One region of the Paenibacillus vulneris genome, then DNA from elsewhere that is predicted to be linked to it. Evidence: riboswitches for the same ligand, from Rfam matches in the RefSeq annotation. Region 1 holds a riboswitch; each other region holds the start of a gene.

Region 1 (4,489 bases):
GCAATTCGTTGTTCTGGCCGCCTTAACGTTCACAGCGCCATATAAAGCAGCGGGCCTGCTGACCATTTTCTTGATGGGGCTATTGGCTTTCATGAACGTGCCCGGCCTGCAGGTCTATGTAGTGATGCTAGCCGAACGATTCGTACCAAAAGCAATCGATGTAGCCTCTGCCGTCAATATTGCAGCGTTCAACGCAGGTATTGCGATTGGCGCTTATTTGGGAGGCGTCGTCGTCAATCAATTGGGGCTTATCCACACCCCTTGGGTTGGTGCCGTCATGGTGTTTGGAGCCATTATATTAACAGGCTGGAGCCGCTTCTTGGAAAAAAAGGATGCAGCTCGCGTTCAGCTGGACAGTGCCGCTTGATTATAGGCTGAATCAAAACCAATCTTTTTATTAACAAATTCTTGGGAGGCTATATTAAAATGAGTAAACATGTACAAGATACCGTAACCTTAAATAATGGAGTGAACATGCCTTGGCTCGGACTCGGCGTATTTAAAGTGGCGGAAGGCTCCGAGCTGGTGCAGGCCGTTGCGTCCGCCGTTAAGCACGGCTACCGCAGTATCGATACGGCGGCTATTTATGAGAATGAAAAAAGCGTAGGGGAAGGGATCCGTGAGGCTATTCGGGAACATTCTATCCGAAGAGAGGATCTATTCATCACCTCGAAGGTCTGGAATGCTGACCTGGGTTATGAATCGACCCTTGCCGCCTATGAAACCAGCCTGCGGAAGCTGGGCTTGGACTACCTGGATCTGTACCTTATCCATTGGCCAGTCCAAGGCAAATACAAAGAGGCTTGGAGAGCTTTGGAGACTTTGTATAAATCAGGCCGCGTCAAAGCCATTGGCGTAAGCAACTTCCAAGTCCATCATCTGAAGGACTTGATGAAGGATGCCGAGATCAAGCCTGCAGTCAATCAGGTTGAATTCCACCCTCGCTTGACGCAGCAGGAGCTGCGGGATTTCTGCAAGGAGCAAGGCATACAGCTGGAAGCCTGGTCTCCTCTCATGCAGGGCCAGCTACTGGATCATCCTGACCTTCAAGAGCTCGCGGCGAAGTACGGCAAATCAGTAGCCCAGGTGATTCTGCGCTGGGATTTGCAGCATGGCGTGATCACGATTCCCAAATCCACCAAAGAGCAGCGGATTATCGAAAACGCGGATTTGTTCGACTTTGAGCTATCGGCCGATGATATGAACCGAATAGACCGATTGAATCAGGATCTTCGGGTAGGTCCGGATCCGGACAACTTTGATTTTTAATGAAATGATGGAATGAAAAAAAGCAGCGGCAGCTGGACATGAAAGCCATGTCCTTGGCTTGCCGCTGCTTTTTTGTTATTGGCTATTCCGCCTTACCAGGCATACGCCTTAGGCGCTTCGCCGCCAGGTCCGGGGAAAATCTCGTCCAGCCGCTTCAGCACGTCCTCATCCAGCTTGATATCCGTGACACGCAGCGTGCTCTGGAACTGCTCCAGTGTCCTTGGTCCGATGATCGGCGCTGTCATCGCCGGATGGACTAATGTCCAAGCCAGCGCTATATTGGCTTCGCTCTCGCCAAGCTCCTTGCACAGCTTGCTAAACGCCTCCAGCTGGCCGCGCCGCTCTTCGGCGCGTGCCTGGATGCGGACGCTGCGCGACCCTTGGGCAGGGTTGAGCGCATTGCCGCCGAGAAGACCGCCGTCAAGAGGACTCCAGGCGATAACCCCGATTCCGAATTCCTCCGCCGCAGGGAGCACCTCCAGCTCGGGCCATCTGCACAGCAAGCTGTATTTGTGCTGCTCCGACACAAGACCGAGGAAATGGCGGTTCCTGGCTTCATATTGAGCCTTCACCAAATCGCGCCCTGCAAAATTGCTGGCCCCCACATAGCCGATTTTGCCTTGATAAATGGACACGCGGAACGCTTCCCAGAGCTCATCCCACGCAGCATGGCGATCCACGTGATGCATTTGGTACAGCTCAATATGATCGGTTTGAAGCCGCTTCAATGAGGCATCCAAATGTCGTCTAATTTTATACGCAGAGAGCCCTCTGGCCGCATTAGGCCCGTCATTCGGGTCCTCCATATCTCCGTATACCTTGGTCGCCAGCACGACCTTCTCCCGGCGGCCTCCGCCTTGAGCGAACCAACGGCCGATAATCTCCTCTGTTCTCCCTCGCGCACCCGGCCCGCCGTATACATTCGCCGTATCAAAAAAATTAACCCCTGCATCTACAGCCGCATCCATGATCCGGTAAGCCTCCGATTCGTCCGTATCGACGCCAAAGTTCATGGTTCCCAAGCACAGCCTGCTCACCTTCAATCCGGAACGGCCTAAATAAGTGTACTCCATAACCCATACCTCCTTATTTTGAGTGCTGCGGTACTTTCCATTCTCATCATACCGCTCCTTGGATTTTTTTAACAGTACGCAACATTAGGTAAGATAGGCAGTCCGGGGATATTAAGTTACCTCCGCGTAAGTCTTGTTCCCATGCAAAAATGTGCCGCAAGTCCCTTTATCTTTGGCCCCCTATGGTGTATCTTGGTAACTGCTCATGAAAAGTTATCCTTTTTTTTCGGAAAATGATGGAGCGTTTGGCGAAGCTTACCCACTGATTCGCCGATGGAATCACGAATACAATGTAAGGACAGCTTTTAGTAAAAAATGCCGAATCAGCACAGCATAAGTGCTAGTACGGGGGACATCTTATTTTGGGGTGAATATTCGTCGGTTTATCGGATGAATAGGGGACAACCTCTCCCTAACCCGTCAACTAACCTCGGAGGCAATTAGGAGGAATCAAGTTTTGAAGTTTTTTGGAAAAAAGCTTATTTTTTCGTTTGCATTTATTTCTTGCAGTCTCTTTGCCGGAGTACATGCCCATGCCTCAGCTTTGGATGAAGGAGTCAAGATTCAGGTTAATGATACGATCGTGAACTTTCCTGAGGGGCAGCCTGTCGTGGACACTTACTCCCAGCTTCAGGTACCGTTCCGTCCACTGATGGAAGCGCTTGGATACCAGATCAACTGGTCCAGGGAAGGAAAAGAAATTCGTGTCTCCATGAATAAGAGAAATCAGACCCTGGAGTTGAAAACCGGGGATACGTTTGTGCTTGTCAACGGAAAAAAAATCGATGTTACTTCCTTGATCGGCATGGATCGGGGAAGCGTATATATCCCGCTCCGTTTCATTTCGGAAGCACTCGGCTATAAAGTGCAGTGGGATAATGACAATCAGCTTGCTATCGTGGATGCGGATGGGAAGTACCACGCCCCTGCCTGGTACAGAGCCAAGAAGCAGGATACGATGCTGCAGTTCGCCCAAGCCTATCTTGGCGTTCCTTATCGATGGGGAGGCAGTACTCCGAACGGGTTTGATTGTTCAGGATTCGTCCGTTTTGTCATTGCCGCTAACCAGGGAATCGATCTCCCCAGAACCTCGAATGAGATGTACGATACGGTAGGAGTCGCCGTTGCCAACCCTTCGCCGGGCGACCTGGTATTCTTCGCGGGGGCCTCCCATGTCGGAATCTACTTGGGGAACGGGCAGTTCATTTCGGCTACGAATTCCCGCGGAGTTCATATTGATTCGCTGTACAGCTCTTATTGGGGCTCCAGGTACATAGGGGCCAAGGCTATTACGTTGTAAGGCGGAACAGGCTGCTTGTGCAGCCTGTTTTTATATACAGTAGACCTCCGAAGCAGAAGAGCTTAAAGGCAGACATGTCCTCCAGCAAGCTATTCTCCTCTTATGGAGTCCCTCACCTTCACATAATGAGGGTTATTCATAATCCCGATAATGTTGCCGAACGGATCGACAACGGAGGCAGTAATGAAGCCGCCGCCGCGCTCTTTCATCGCTTCGAGCTCCTGAACCCCCATCGACAACAGCTTATCGAGAACCGCGGATATATCGTCTACATGCCAATAAAGTGTTGCGCCTCCCGGGCCCTTCGCTAAACCTGCGGGTGCATAGCGTCTATCAATCAGTCCCAGCTCTTGCTGATAGTCACCAAGACGGAATTCGGCATAGCCCGGTCTCTCGAAATACGGTTCGATTCCAAGAAGCTCCGTGTACCACGCTTTTGCCTTATCCAGATCATCCGCCCAAAAACTGATTGTAGCTATCCCTCGAAACGTTTGTGCACCTTGCATCTGCATGACCTCCTAAGATCACTTTATATTGGGTAATCTTATTGTACTCGGCCCACACTGACAAAGGTGTGTCAGTGATTCTGCAGTGTTTAATAAATTATCGCGATCGGAATCTTATCCGTTCTATCTTGATAATAAAAAACGGTCGGCCAGTACATTGGCCAACCGTTTTTTATTCACATAATGTATATGGAGATCCTCTCTCATAGGGACTCTATTTATACCGTAATGACCGTAATTCCAAGATTCTGCAGCTTCTCGACCATCTCTTTCTCTATGCGGTGATCCGTAATAACGACATCGATATCGGACAAATCCGCAACATGAGTAAATGCTTGCAC
Region 2 (4,489 bases), 440 kb from region 1:
GCGGATTTATATGAAGATATTGCCGCAGAGGAGAAGGCGCGGGCTACGTATCAGTGGCTTATCGATATGACGGATGACGTGGATCTACAAGACGGATTGAAATATTTACGGGAAAGAGAGGTAGTCCATTCTTTACGGTTCCGGGAAGCGGTCGAAATATTGAAATCGGAGCGGGGAACGAAGAAAGTGTTCTAGCCATAGGAGAGGAGCGGCATGAGCAGATAGCAAAAGCATCCCGAAAGACGCCTTACCAGGCTCGGGATGCTTTTTTGACATGTAGCATGCGTGGTTCTTGCCCAAATGAAGAATCAGGATTTTTTGGCTTTAGAACGGTTAGTGCGTTTAGAACGATTAGAACGATTAGAACGATTAGAGGGATTAGTTGGATTAGTTGGATTAGATGAATTAGAGCGATTTTGCCTATGTCCGCCATGACCGCCATGCCAGCCTCCGTGGCCTCCATGCCAGCCGCCATGACCGCCATGCCAGCCGCCATGACCGCCGTGCCAGCCGCCATGCCAGCCGCCATGACCGCCGTGCCAGCCGCCATGCCAACCTCCCGGCCAACCGCCGCCATACCAGCCCCCGTATGGGTAACTCCAAGTGCTGTAGGTACCGATAGGAACCGTCACAACGGTTGGATAAGTATAGGGAATATAAGCCATTGCCATAGTCTCCTTTGCTTGTTTTGATACCAACAATGTATGCTCGGGAGACAAATCGTGATACTTGACCTAGAGAAATAGGCATTTGTCATGCATAAAAAAAGAGAGCGGCACCGCCGCCCAAAATCCAAAGCTTCTATTTGGCAAAATAATATATGATAGCGGCGATGATTAGAACAATGATAATGATCCATGTGATAGTACCCGCTTTAGAGCTGCTTTTTTGGTCAGGTGGGGATGCGGCTTGATCCGTTGAGCTTAAGAAGGTTCCGCAATACTTACAGACAATGTCTCCGTCACTCATCTTTTCATTACATTTTGAACAAAATTTCACCATTTGCATCACCCGCAATCTGATGGATTTTGTTAACTAGGCGCTTCATTACATATGTATGGTTCAACCATCGTTCCATCCATATCCAGAATGGATTGATAAACAATAAATATGCTTAAAGTGAGATGAATTGCTCGGATTCACAAGGCTGCATTGACACGTGGAGATTATTGGAATTATGATGTCTAAAGGATACTTTACACGTCCGCTATGACTTCCCTATGAGCTTAATGCTTAGGAAAGCCTCGTTTGACAATGATCATGTATAAAAAGAAAACAGCATTCGGAGGAGTTAACCATGAAACCGACTTTATCCAAGCCGGAAGCGATGATATTTGATTTGGACGGGACGTTGTTCCAGACGGAAACGCTGCTTCTGCCGGCTTACCATGCCACATTTGACCAGCTGAGGGCTGAAGGAGCCTATTCGGGACCTACGCCGCCGGAGAGCGAAATATTGGGAAGCCTGGGGATGCTGCTCGAGCATATATGGCAGCGGGTGATGCCGGATACGGATGTTCAGGTGCACCGCAGAGCAGATGAATTGCTGCTGGACTATCAAATTCAGGGTCTGCTGCGCGGGGAAGGGCGGCTGTACGATGGAGTTGCGGATACGCTGAAGGCGCTGCATGAGCAAGGCGTTCGCCTGTTCGTAGCGAGCAATGGGCTGGAGTCTTATGTGAAAAATGTTATTCAGCATAAAGGGCTGGGACCTTTATTCGAAGGTTTATACAGTGCCGGAGAATTCAGAACCCGTTCCAAGGTGGATCTGGTCCGCATGCTGTTGGAAACCTATAACGTAAAGACGGCCTGGATGGTCGGGGATCGTTCCTCTGATGTGGAAGCGGGTCTTGAGAACGGGTTAACGGTTATCGGCTGCGATTATGCCGGTTTCCGCAAAGAAGGGGAGCTGGAGGGAGCCCATGAGCAAATCGGCAGCTTTAGTGAGCTGTTCTCTCTGCTTCAGACTTCGCTGCAGCAGTCCCGATAAAACATCAATTTCAAAAAGGTTGCACTTGGAGCTGTCAATTTCATAGGAAATTAATGGGGAGGCCGGAATTTCGGTCTCCCTTTCATTTACATCCAAAGTCTGTTTTTTCGCGGAATAACCCCTATGCAAGCTGAAATATTTTACAATCCTCTACTTTTTCTGGCTGCTCAGGTATGCCGATGGAATAATTTGCACCATGAAATAGCCAGGTGCCCATGCTACACTAGAGTGGCTCAAAAAACCAGAAACGCGGTTTCAACGCCGCTTGGGTTATATAGGGCAAAATCATAATAAAGGCCGAAGCTAATAGAAGCACGGGGGAACCAATCTTTGGGGTGAAGCCGCGTCAGCGGCAGGGTGATTGACCTTTGACCCGAATCCGTCAGCTAACCTCGCAGGCCGAAAAAAGGAGAGGTTTATTTTGAATCGTTTGATGAAAATTGTTTTGACAAGTGCTTTGGCACTTAGCCCGATTATCGGTGTAACTGGAGTATCCGCAGCTCCCGCAACAACATCTACCGTATCGAGCACCAAGGCGTCGACATTATCTGTTGCCGCTAAACGGGACAAGGTTGTTAAAACGGCGCTTTCTCTGCAGGGTAAAGTTCAGTATGTTCCGTGGACACAACGCCAAGAGGCCCACGCTCCATATAAAACGGACTGCTCCGGTTTTACGGCTCTCGTTTATAAACTCGCTAACGTTGGAGTTACTCTAGTTGATAGAGACGATGACCATCAAGCCCAAGTAGGAACAAAAATCACTTCCTACAAGAACCTGCAAAAGGGCGACCTGCTGTTCTTCGGTAACATTGGAAGCTCGAAAAGCATGAAAGACGTAGGCCACGTGGGGATCTATATCGGTAACGGTAAAATGATTCACAACATCAACAGCAAATCCGACGTGAAAATTTCGGATATCAACTCGAGCTACTACAAAAACAAATTTATGTTCGCTAGAAGAGTAATTAAATAATAGGGCACGTACCTTAATCTAGCATGAATATAAAATAATAAAAGCCTTCCAAGCCTGGGACCCGGATAACGGACCGCTTGGAAGGTTTTTTCCATATTAACAGCTGTATAATTTCGATGATCCCCGCAATGGAATCAGCTGCGGAGACAAAGCCTCATTTTTTGTGATTCTAGCGTTAAAGAATTTTAAAGTCCGACTGATGATGGTATCTGGGAATATGCTTTTTTAAGTGATGGACCATTTTTGACATGCGCTCCGCTTCGTTTCCATTCCGGTTCGGATGTTTTTCCAGCGTGTTTAATAATGGAACGACCCGAAAAGCGGTACGTCCTCCAATCTTGGTGCTGCGAGTCCATGTAGGGATAAAATCGGCCTGAACGATCTGTACCCTTCCATCGTCATGCTTTCGAATATGAAGACGGTTAATAAGACCGGTCAGCGTATGATCGTTTCCGTATAATCGGGTAGAAACGAAATTCCCCAAGGAATAAGCGGCGTACCTTTTTTTCTTGACCCCGGTAATATCCCTGGATTCCTGGAAAATAGCCGGTTGGATGACATGGGAATGCGCCCCGAGAATAATATCGGCGCCGTGCTTGAACAGTAGTTGGAAGTAACGCTTCTGCTCCTCATTCGGATACTTGCTGTATTCTCTTCCGAAGTGCATGCATACGATAATAAGATCCACCGATCTCGACTTTAGCCTTCGGATGTCGGATATGATTTTGCTTGGACTAATCCGATTGACGGCCCAGGATTGACCGCTTGGTACCGGGATTCGGTTGGTTGTTTTAGTATAGGACAAAATACCGATTTTGATTCCTTTGACATTTTTAATCAATAATTGTTGAGAATCTTTGTGCGTGCGGAAAGTTCCCGTATGCGACAACCCCTTGGAGTCAAGCACCTTAAGGGTTCGTTTCAGTCCGTTAATGCCGCAATCCATACAATGGTTGTTTGCCGTTGTCAGTACGTCGAATCCCAGCCTTTTTAAAGTGCTGGCAAAGGAATCGGGACAATTGAACAGCGGCCATCCAGTTTTGGCGCTTCTTCGCGATACGGTGTACCCGATCTCCGGGCCTGAAAAAGTGGTTTCTAGATTTCCAATGGTTAGATCTGCATCACGCAAATAGGGAGCAACCGGTTCAAATATCTCGTCAAAGGAATAACGCTTCTCTCCGGTGACTCTGGCGCTGCCAATAAGTCGATATTTCATTAAAAAATCCCCGACCGCGGCGATCGTAATGTCCGTACTCATGACCCATCCCCGTTTCTGTTGAAATAATCGTCTGCCGGGCCCTCGAAGAGTGGAACCGCATAATATCATATGAGCCTGCCGTTGGATCTGTCTTTGCTTTATAAGCCCATTTTTGGAGGTAAAGTGTGCAGTCCTATATGAATACAGGCGAGGTACTCTTTCCTTTGGAGCCGAATAGTATAAGTAACGTCATATTGCTTGGTTGTATGTATTGGCGTTCAACCGCTGCTCATCACACGGAGGAGATCCTACAGTGAAAGGAAATTTG
Region 3 (4,489 bases), on a different contig from region 1:
CGGTGAAAATGATTTGATGGTCGCTGATATCTTTCCGGGGCAACCTTATGTAATTGGAGATCAGGTGAATATTTGCATTACAGCGACGCAGCAAAACGAGATTAAAGAAATGTTTACTAAATTGAGTGAAAAAGGGCGAGTGATATTCCCGCTGCAGGAAACTGAATTCAGTCCGTGCTTCGGAATAGTGAAAGATCGTTTTAACATTACGTTCCAGTTCTTCATGAATGATACAACGAGCAGTTGGAGCTGAAAATAAAAGGCTTTGACCGGGGAGGAATCCCCGGTTCTTTTATGAATAATTGATGATCCTGTATAATTTTACCGTATAAGCTGCTGCGTGGGAACTACATTTTGTTCTTTCAGCAAAAGCTCGAAGCCAAAAACCGGATTGACGCAATCAGCATTGCAGAGAAAAACGGTTGGCTTTATCTAAGCGCATTTTGGATAAAGAGGGTGCTGAAGCGCAGGAAATCAAAGGGAATCAATTTGTGAAAAATGGAGATAGAGTGAGCAGGAAGCAGTTATCTGGAGATCGCATGTAAAGTAAGCGTTGCCATCCTGGCCGTTGGTGTAATTTCATCGCACAAGTCTCCCAAGTGTTCTTTACAGTTAAGGGCAACTGGCGTAATATACAATTCATGATTTGAAAAAAACAATGTTTCCAAATTCTGATCGCTTAATTTCCTTCTATAGGAAAGCGGGGGAACCAACACAGTGATATCCGTTCGGTGTGAGAGCCGTCCGCATATCGCTTGGGGTGAATCCGAAGGGTGCAAAGCTAGCTTGCGCCTGCCGGTAGGGCGACTCTCACCGCCCGAATCCGACAGCTAACCTCGTCAGCGTGGAACAGACTTTGAACTTCGCTATGCAGAAGTTCAAAGGGTCTATGGAGAGAGGATGATGAAGCTTGTGATCGCTATTAACGACCACAGGGCTTAAGCCTCTGTGGTCTTCTTGCGTCTTCTATTGAAAAACGATATGGAATGTTTCCATAAAACTTGATGAATATGACCTTGCAATGTATCGCTGAATCCTTAGTGCTTAATTAAGGAACGGGGGAACCAACGAGCTTACCGGCTCATGGGGTGAATCCTGAAATTTCAGGTAGGGCGACTCTCACGCCCGAATCCGGCAGCTAACCTCGTAAGCGTATCGAGAGAGGCAACGATGATCGTGTGCTTAGGTACAGCTATGGCTGTGCTTTAAGAAGCCGCGTGAAGAGTTCACCTCTTTTCGCAGGCTTCTTTTTTTGTGCCCTGATCCTGCTGCCTTCTCTTGAGAGATTAGGAGGAATGTGAAGATGAACGCCGCTCAAGAATTTATTCTTGTATCGGCGCCCAACAAAACCGGAGAAGGATTTATCCGGCTGCTGCTGTCCAAAGGCATTCCGTTCGCAGCAATTACGAACAGCCGGGCGGAGCAGGAGCGTCTAGAGAGCTTGGGCGTAAAGCATATGATTTGGATCGATACATCGGAATGCGAGTCATGGCTATTGCCCGACCTTCCGATCGGTAAAGTCTTTTTATTTGAAAGCTCCTTGAACTTGTGCTGCCGTTTCATTCAAATATGCAGGACCTGGACATCCAAAGAAATTTGCGTGGTAACGCATAATATGAATCCGCGGCTTGTCTATAAAGGTCTGGGAGCTGACCATGTCATTCATACTTCAAGCCATGATGTATCTTTCTTGATGAATTAATGCGGACGGAGGCATTCCTATGCAGGATGTATATATGGTAGTACTGCTGGCAGTAACGTACCTTTTGTTTTACGGCTTTTTGTCTTGGTGCAATCGGGTCGTTGAGGAGACAGGAGGCGAAAGATCATGACGGTTATCGCTGTCATCACTGTGCTTCTCTTCATTTATTTGGCTTATGCCCTGATTCATCCGGAAAAATTCTGAGCATTTCTTTCAGGAAAGCTCAGCAGACGAAGACAGCTTTCTTAGGAGGAAACGATAATGGGAATATTGCAAATCGCCGTCGTGATTGTCATTCTAGTCCTGCTGGTCAAACCATTAGGGACCTATTTATATCACGTCTTTTCCAATGAAGGCAATCGTACGGATACCTGGTTTGCTCCTGTGGAGAAGGCAATCTATGCGGTAACAGGCCTGAAGAACCGCCAAGGGATGACTTGGAAGACGTATGCTCTAAGCTTCATCCTGACGAATATCGTCTTTGTGGCGATCGGCTATCTCCTCCTTCGGGTTCAAAACGATTTGCCGCTGAACCCGAATGGTATCGACAATATGGAAGAAACGCTGTCGTTCAATACGGTCATCAGCTTTATGACCAACACGAATCTGCAGCATTACAGCGGGGAGTCGGGGTTATCCTACTTCTCGCAAATGGCTGTCATTACGATGATGATGTTCACCTCGGCGGCGACAGGGCTGTGCGCAGCTATTGCTTTTATACGCGGTATCACGAGCAAGGGAGAGACAATCGGGAACTTTTTTGAAGACTTTGTCAAAGCGCATATCCGGGTATTTTTCCCGCTCGCTATTGGGGTCACGATGGTGCTTGTAGCGCTTCATGTGCCGCAAACGCTGCAGCCGACCTTAACCGTCAACACGCTGGAGGGAGGCCGGCAGCAGATCGCTATCGGGCCTGTAGCTTCACTGGAATCCATCAAGCATCTGGGAACGAACGGAGGCGGCTTTTCCGGAGTCAACTCGGCTCATCCCTTTGAAAATCCGAGCGGTTTGACGAATGTGCTTGAAATTTTGTCAATGTGGTCTTTGGCGGCTGCCCTTCCGTACACATACGGACTTTTTGCACGCAATCGGAAGCAGGGCTGGGTTCTATTCTCGGCGATGATGATCTTGTTCCTGGTGTTCCTGTCGCTCATCTATACGGCGGAATCGGCGGGGAACCCGCTGATGAACAAGCTGGGAATCGACGCTTCGCAGGGCAGTATGGAGGGGAAAGAGGTCCGCTTCGGTATCGCGCAAACAGCGCTTTTTACAACGGTAACGACGGCGGCGACAACCGGCTCAGTCGATAATATGCACGATACGCTGACGCCGCTCGGCGGAATCACACCGCTCGCTTTGATGATGCTGAACTGCGTATTCGGCGGGAAAGGCGTAGGACTGGTCAATATGCTGATGTATGCCATTCTTGCAGTGTTTCTGGCCGGTTTGATGGTGGGACGTACACCGGAGTTTCTCGGCAAAAAGATCGAGCCGCGTGAAATGAAGCTGATTGCTATAGCGATTCTGGCGCATCCTTTCATTATTCTGATGCCCACGGCTCTTGCACTGGCAACGGAGTTAGGAAGGGCAGCTATATCAAATCCGGGCTATCACGGGATATCGCAGGTTTTGTATGAGTATACCTCCTCGGCCGCCAATAACGGGTCAGGATTTGAAGGCTTAGGCGATAATACGCCGTTCTGGAATATATCCACCGGTGTCGTCATGCTGTTCGGTCGTTATATATCGATGATTGCTCTCTTGGGAGTGGCGGGTTCCCTTGTACGCAAGCAATGGGTGCCCGAGACCATCGGCACGTTCAGAACGGATAACCGTTTGTTCGTAGGAATTCTGGTAGGTACAATATTGATTATCGGAGCGCTGACGTTCCTGCCGGTCATCGTGCTGGGGCCTATCGCAGAACATGTAACGATTCGTTAAATGGGAGAGGCGAAACTGTATGAGCAAGATGAATGCAAACCAGCATCGGAAATCGATGCTCAACTCGGCGATCGTCATGAATGCCGTTAAAGAAAGCTTCTTGAAGCTGAATCCGGTTGTGATGATGAAAAATCCCGTCATGTTCGTTGTAGAAGCGGGCACCTTGGTTGTGCTGCTTATGACCGTGTTTCCTGGCTACTTTGGAACGGAGAACAGCGTAGGCTTCAATTTTACCGTATTCGTTATTTTATTATTCACCGTACTATTTGCAAATTTCGCGGAAGCGCTGGCGGAGGGGAGAGGGAAGGCACAAGCCGACTCTCTCAAAAAGACCAAGCAGGAAATTACGGCGAACAAAATCGTGAATAATGGCTCCGGTATCAAGGTGGTGCCTTCTACCGAGCTGCGCAAGGGGGACCTGGTCGTCGTGTCCCAAGGGGAAATGATTCCGGGTGACGGCGAAGTCATCGAAGGGCTGGCTTCGGTCGACGAATCGGCGATTACAGGGGAATCTGCTCCCGTTATCAAGGAAGCCGGCGGAGATTTCAGCTCCGTCACCGGCGGAACACGCGTCGTCAGCGACAAAATTAAAGTACGGATTACGAGCGATCCCGGCGAATCGTTCATAGACCGGATGATATCGCTGGTCGAGGGCGCCAAGCGCCAGAAGACGCCCAATGAGCTGGCATTGAATACTTTGCTGACCAGCTTGACACTTATTTTTCTGATCGTTGTCGTGACCTTGGCTCCTATCGCGGGCTATTTGGAGATCCGCCTGGAGATTCCGGTGTTAATCGCATTGCTCGTGTGTCTGATTCCGACAACGATCGGAGGCTTGTTGTCGGC
Region 4 (4,489 bases), on a different contig from region 1:
ACGTGATTTTTATTCGTAATAATCGTAAAGGTTTGATTCTTGGAGCTCATGAGCTGTAATAGCATGGTCGTTAGCCTCACTAAATCCACTTCCACGACAGCCATCCCTTTCAATTGATCGCCTGCTTTGGACCTAATAGGAAATAGGAAGGCGACCGTCTTGCCTGATAACGGAGATTCATACGGCTCGCTGATCATGACGCCGTAATTTTTACGGGCTTGCTCGTAGAGCTGAGCAAGATGCGGATTGCCGATAATATCGTAATAAACCTGGGTGTTGGACAGCACTTTGCCGTCTGAACGTACGAAATATAAGGTTTTGTACAGTGTGCTGTTATTGGCTGCATAGGTGCGCAGCACATTGACTGCCTCCTCCTCTTGCCCGGGTTCGAACAGATCCTCCCGTGCCGAAAGCAGGAGAAGAATGTTTTGAACATTGTCCAGATAGGCGTCCATATAAAGGTTCGTGCGGTCAATTATCACCTGCGCGTCGGACAGCACCTGCTTCCGGAACAGCTGCTCCGCATCGTGTAAACTGTTCCAAGCCAGCAGCCCGAACAGCACCAGGGTGCCGCTAAAAAGAAACAACGAATGCTTCGTCGCTATGCTTCTGCTTCGAAACCATTTCAACAATCGTTTCATTCCCCGGCACCGCCTTTCTTATATTCCGTTGGAGAAACGCCAGTCCGGCTGCGGAAAAGCACAGAAAAATAGCGATAGCTCGGAATCCCCACTTGCTCGGCAACCTCATATACTTTCAGGCTTGTTGTTTGTAACAGATGAATGGCTTTGTCGATTCGCTTCATCGTCACATATTCATTGAACGACTCGCCTACCTCTTCACGGAATAATCTGCTTAAGTAAAAGGAACTGAGCCCTACCCGTTCCGCGGCCCACGTTAATGTAATCGGTTCTGCGATATGATTGGAGATGAGCTGTATCGCTTGTGCCACTTCTTTGCGATACTTCAGCTTCCCCCGGTTTTCCACCTCCCGAATGACCATCGATAGGAGCTCCGAAGCCGTTCTTGATGCTTGCAGCTTCTGGATAAGCTCCTGCTGTTGAGCATTATCTCGCTCCCCCATCCATTCTTTCCGGTTGGAGATCAGCCACGACTTTAAGCCAGCGGGCTCAGGCCTTACTTGATTCACCCATTCCGTTAGCCGCCCTTGGCAAAATTCGATTAACAGCGCCTTATCGGCCGCTGTCTGTCTCATAAGCTCCGTCAGCATTTCAAAATTTAACGCATTGGATAGAGTTCCATCTACAGCCGATCGTCTGATGGATGGCCGGATCGTTCCTGAAGCCGCTGACATTTCATAAACAGCCCCCCCTGTATCATAGAAAACAGCCGCGGCTGGCAGCTTGGTAAGCTCAATGGCAGACAGCAAGTCAACCGCGGATGAAATGCTAGGCCCAATGACGGCATAGAGGCTTACGGCTTCACTTAAATAAGAGGCCCGCACATCGATGGCGGATTGAAGCCGCTCCAACCACTGCCTGGTTGAGAGCAGTATGGTCGTCCCTGTTTCTGGGGCAGCCCGCTGGATCCATATATAATCCGTCGGTCCAAGCGTTATCCAACGCCAGCACGGATTGTCACGGTCATCGGTAAGCTCCCGCTCACTTAACAAAGACTGGAGCTCATGATGGGCGAACATTTCCTCCTGCGGCCGGACACTGACATGCAGACGGATAATCCTTATTGGCCATAAGACGCCCCAGCTTTTTAAAATGGCATCTATCGCTTCCACCCGTTTTGGTTCTTTGCCTGTGCTGCTTAACAGTCTTGTCAGCTCCCAGCGCTGCCTGTCTATTTCATTGCGCCTATAATTGTACTCCCGCTGAATAGCTTCACGGGCTTTATTCAGCACATGCTCCAGTTCCGTATCCAGCAGGGATACTTTGATCAAATATTCTAAAGCCCCCAGCTTCAATGCTTCCTTGGCATAGGCAAAATCACTATGACAGGTCAAGAGCACAACCTGCGTCAGCGGAAACTCCTGCTTGATCCGCCGAAATAAGTCCATACCATCCATAACGGGCATCGTAATATCTGTAATCACCACATCGGGTCTGAGCTTACGGCACAGCTCCATTGCTTCTTCACCGTTTTCCGCTTCCCCTACAAGCTCGGCAAGGCTGTTGTGCCATGGAAAGAGCCGAAGCTCCTCTCTTAACGGCAGTTCATCGTCTACCACTAACACGGTTAACAATTGCGATGGATGCATCCGCTATCCCTCCCAAGAAGACGCTTACAATCCAATAGTGATCTCATCATAGCATATCGATTTCGGAGCACCTATACAGTAATCTTGTAAAAAAGTATAAAATGCTGTTGAGCTTCGCAACTCTTTCATTTCACGTATTAAAGCAGGACAAATTCGAAGATATCAGTTCTATTTTTTCTAATAGATGCGGCCTGTCTGCTTTGGCCTTCAGTATAAAAACAAAGCGGCTTTCTTCAATCGTAAGGAAGCTGCTGTTGTTTCTATCGCCCAATGTTGGAAGACTTTGTGCCGTGAAATCTGTATAGGCACGTGCTACAATGAAGTGGCTCAAGAGAGCCCGGCAGGATGCACAACGAACCGGGCATGAGCAAACAAACAAAACTATCAGGCCGAAGCTTTCTATGAAAGCACGGGGGACCCATTCCATGGGGTGAAGCCGCGTCTTGCGGCAGGGTGCTTGCTCTTTGACCCGAATCCGTCAGCTAACCTCGCAGGCCGCGAAAAGGAGAGGATTTTGTTGTTGAACCGTTTCAAGAAAGTTGTATTGACAGGTGTACTGGCCCTTAGCCCAATCATCGGCGTTAGCGCCGTTTCCGCCGCACCGGCGAATACTGTGTCTGCTGGCGATTTGTCTCAAATCACTCAACAGTACGGAATCGATCTGAATTCCTTGCTGCAAGGCCAAGGTCAGAATCTAGGAAATATTGATTTGAATTCCTTGTTGAAAGGTCAAGAAGGAAAATGGCAAACGATTGGCTCCGGTAATAACCAAGGGCTGGCAGGAATCATCTGGAAAAACTTCCCTAACATGAACTTTAATTGCAACCCTGGTCAAGGTCAGGACCAAGGTACTACCGGCAATACGGACTCCGGCTCCGGTTCCGGCACTGTAGATAACGGCTCCGATAACGGTAGCGGTACTGCAGATAACAGCGGAACTACCGATAATGGCAGCGGAACTACCGAGAACGGCACTACGAACAATGGCAGCGGAACAGAAAATAACAGCGGTTCCCAAGAAGCTGTAACGGATTCTCAATCCGCCTTCGCGGACCAAGTCGTTACTTTGGTGAACCAAGAGCGTGCCAAAGCAGGTCTTCCTGCATTGACTTCCGACAGCAAATTGGCGAATATGGCCATGGATAAAGCTAAGGACATGTACAGCAACAACTACTTTGACCATACTTCCCCAACGTACGGTTCTCCGTTTGACATGATGAAGCAATACGGAATCAGCTACACCTATGCAGGTGAAAACATCGCCAAAGGCCAACGTAACCCTGAAGAGGTTATGAACGCTTGGATGAACAGCGCTGGTCACCGTCAAAACATCATGAGCCCTAACTACACCAAAATCGGTGTTGCTTACTACAACGGCGAATGGGTACAAGAATTTATCGCGAACTAATATTTCTTAGGATTTCACAGCCCTCGGCGCTTCATGCACCGGGGGCTTTGCCGTACATAGAGATCTTTTTTTTGCCAAGCGCCGAACCATTTTGAAACCGCTTGCATATACATAGAATAGACCCCTTATGAGGTGTTGATGGCTTATCTCAATTTTCGGGAGGTGTAATCATGGCGGTTAAAAATTTGTTGGCTGCGTTGATTGGTCTCTTGTTTGTCTTTGGCCCTCATTGGATTGATTTGACTCACGAAAGCGCCGTTATCACCAGTGTTGTCTTTGGTTCCCTTCAATTCATCGCGTCGCTTCTGGCTTTCATTTTCAAAGCATCGGGCTGGAATTCATGGCTGAATTGGATTTCGCTGTTGGCCGGCATTTGGTTTGTTATTTTTCCCTTCGCTTACTTAACGGGCCTGGGGGAATATGTCATCTACGTCGTACTTGGCATTACAAGCGTCATGCTGAATTATTATACGATGAATGAAGAATAAATAAATTTCCGTTATACTCCTTATAAAAACATTCTGATATACAATCGTCCCCGCTTCGTATATCGTAAGAATAGGCATCTATTCGAATGTAGGAGATGAGGAGTATGGCGCAATCGGAGCAAAGTCCATCAGTAAACGAGGTTTTTCTGCAAGAAAGCATTGAAGCGTTTCAAAGCATGAAGCAATTGGCCGACAAAGCGATGAAGCAAGTGGATGATTCCCAATTTCACTGCCTCCTTGATAAGGAATCGAACTCTCTTGAAGTGATGATTCTTCATATGCACGGCAATATGCTGTCCCGCTGGACGGATTTCTTGACTTCCGACGGGGAAAAGCCTACAAGAGACCGGGACGGCGAATTCG

Evidence for each region. Region 1 has a riboswitch for cyclic di-AMP ahead of ABEA66_RS07895 (C40 family peptidase). Riboswitches for the same ligand answer to the same signal wherever they lie in the genome.
Region 2: another riboswitch for cyclic di-AMP. It lies ahead of ABEA66_RS05850 (C40 family peptidase); the one in region 1 lies ahead of ABEA66_RS07895 (C40 family peptidase).
Region 3: another riboswitch for cyclic di-AMP. It lies ahead of ABEA66_RS28185 (hypothetical protein); the one in region 1 lies ahead of ABEA66_RS07895 (C40 family peptidase).
Region 4: another riboswitch for cyclic di-AMP. It lies ahead of ABEA66_RS23245 (CAP domain-containing protein); the one in region 1 lies ahead of ABEA66_RS07895 (C40 family peptidase).

What each region holds. Positions count from the first base shown of each region.
Region 1 is NZ_BAABJG010000006.1:542,132-546,620, forward strand. It holds gene ABEA66_RS07880 (MFS transporter) at 1-367, shown strand, start outside; gene ABEA66_RS07885 (aldo/keto reductase) at 427-1,269, shown strand; gene ABEA66_RS07890 (aldo/keto reductase) at 1,362-2,342, opposite strand; cyclic di-AMP (ydaO/yuaA leader) riboswitch at 2,649-2,796, shown strand; gene ABEA66_RS07895 (C40 family peptidase) at 2,800-3,642, shown strand; gene ABEA66_RS07900 (VOC family protein) at 3,732-4,148, opposite strand; gene ABEA66_RS07905 (DeoR/GlpR family DNA-binding transcription regulator) at 4,367-4,489, opposite strand, start outside.
Region 2 is NZ_BAABJG010000006.1:100,279-104,767, reverse strand. It holds gene ABEA66_RS05865 (manganese catalase family protein) at 1-195, shown strand, start outside; gene ABEA66_RS05860 (hypothetical protein) at 309-671, opposite strand; gene ABEA66_RS36310 (zinc-ribbon domain-containing protein) at 802-1,002, opposite strand; gene ABEA66_RS05855 (HAD family hydrolase) at 1,298-1,990, shown strand; cyclic di-AMP (ydaO/yuaA leader) riboswitch at 2,276-2,406, shown strand; gene ABEA66_RS05850 (C40 family peptidase) at 2,412-2,963, shown strand; gene ABEA66_RS05845 (CapA family protein) at 3,139-4,221, opposite strand; gene ABEA66_RS05840 (YheC/YheD family protein) at 4,475-4,489, shown strand, end outside.
Region 3 is NZ_BAABJG010000036.1:110,063-114,551, reverse strand. It holds gene ABEA66_RS28190 (VOC family protein) at 1-253, shown strand, start outside; cyclic di-AMP (ydaO/yuaA leader) riboswitch at 667-860, shown strand; cyclic di-AMP (ydaO/yuaA leader) riboswitch at 1,018-1,169, shown strand; gene ABEA66_RS28185 (hypothetical protein) at 1,304-1,702, shown strand; gene kdpF (K(+)-transporting ATPase subunit F) at 1,829-1,906, shown strand; gene kdpA (potassium-transporting ATPase subunit KdpA) at 1,964-3,643, shown strand; gene kdpB (potassium-transporting ATPase subunit KdpB) at 3,663-4,489, shown strand, end outside.
Region 4 is NZ_BAABJG010000027.1:75,196-79,684, reverse strand. It holds gene ABEA66_RS23255 (cache domain-containing sensor histidine kinase) at 1-641, opposite strand, end outside; gene ABEA66_RS23250 (response regulator) at 638-2,230, opposite strand; cyclic di-AMP (ydaO/yuaA leader) riboswitch at 2,608-2,742, shown strand; gene ABEA66_RS23245 (CAP domain-containing protein) at 2,751-3,638, shown strand; gene ABEA66_RS23240 (SPW repeat domain-containing protein) at 3,809-4,126, shown strand; gene ABEA66_RS23235 (DUF1572 family protein) at 4,231-4,489, shown strand, end outside.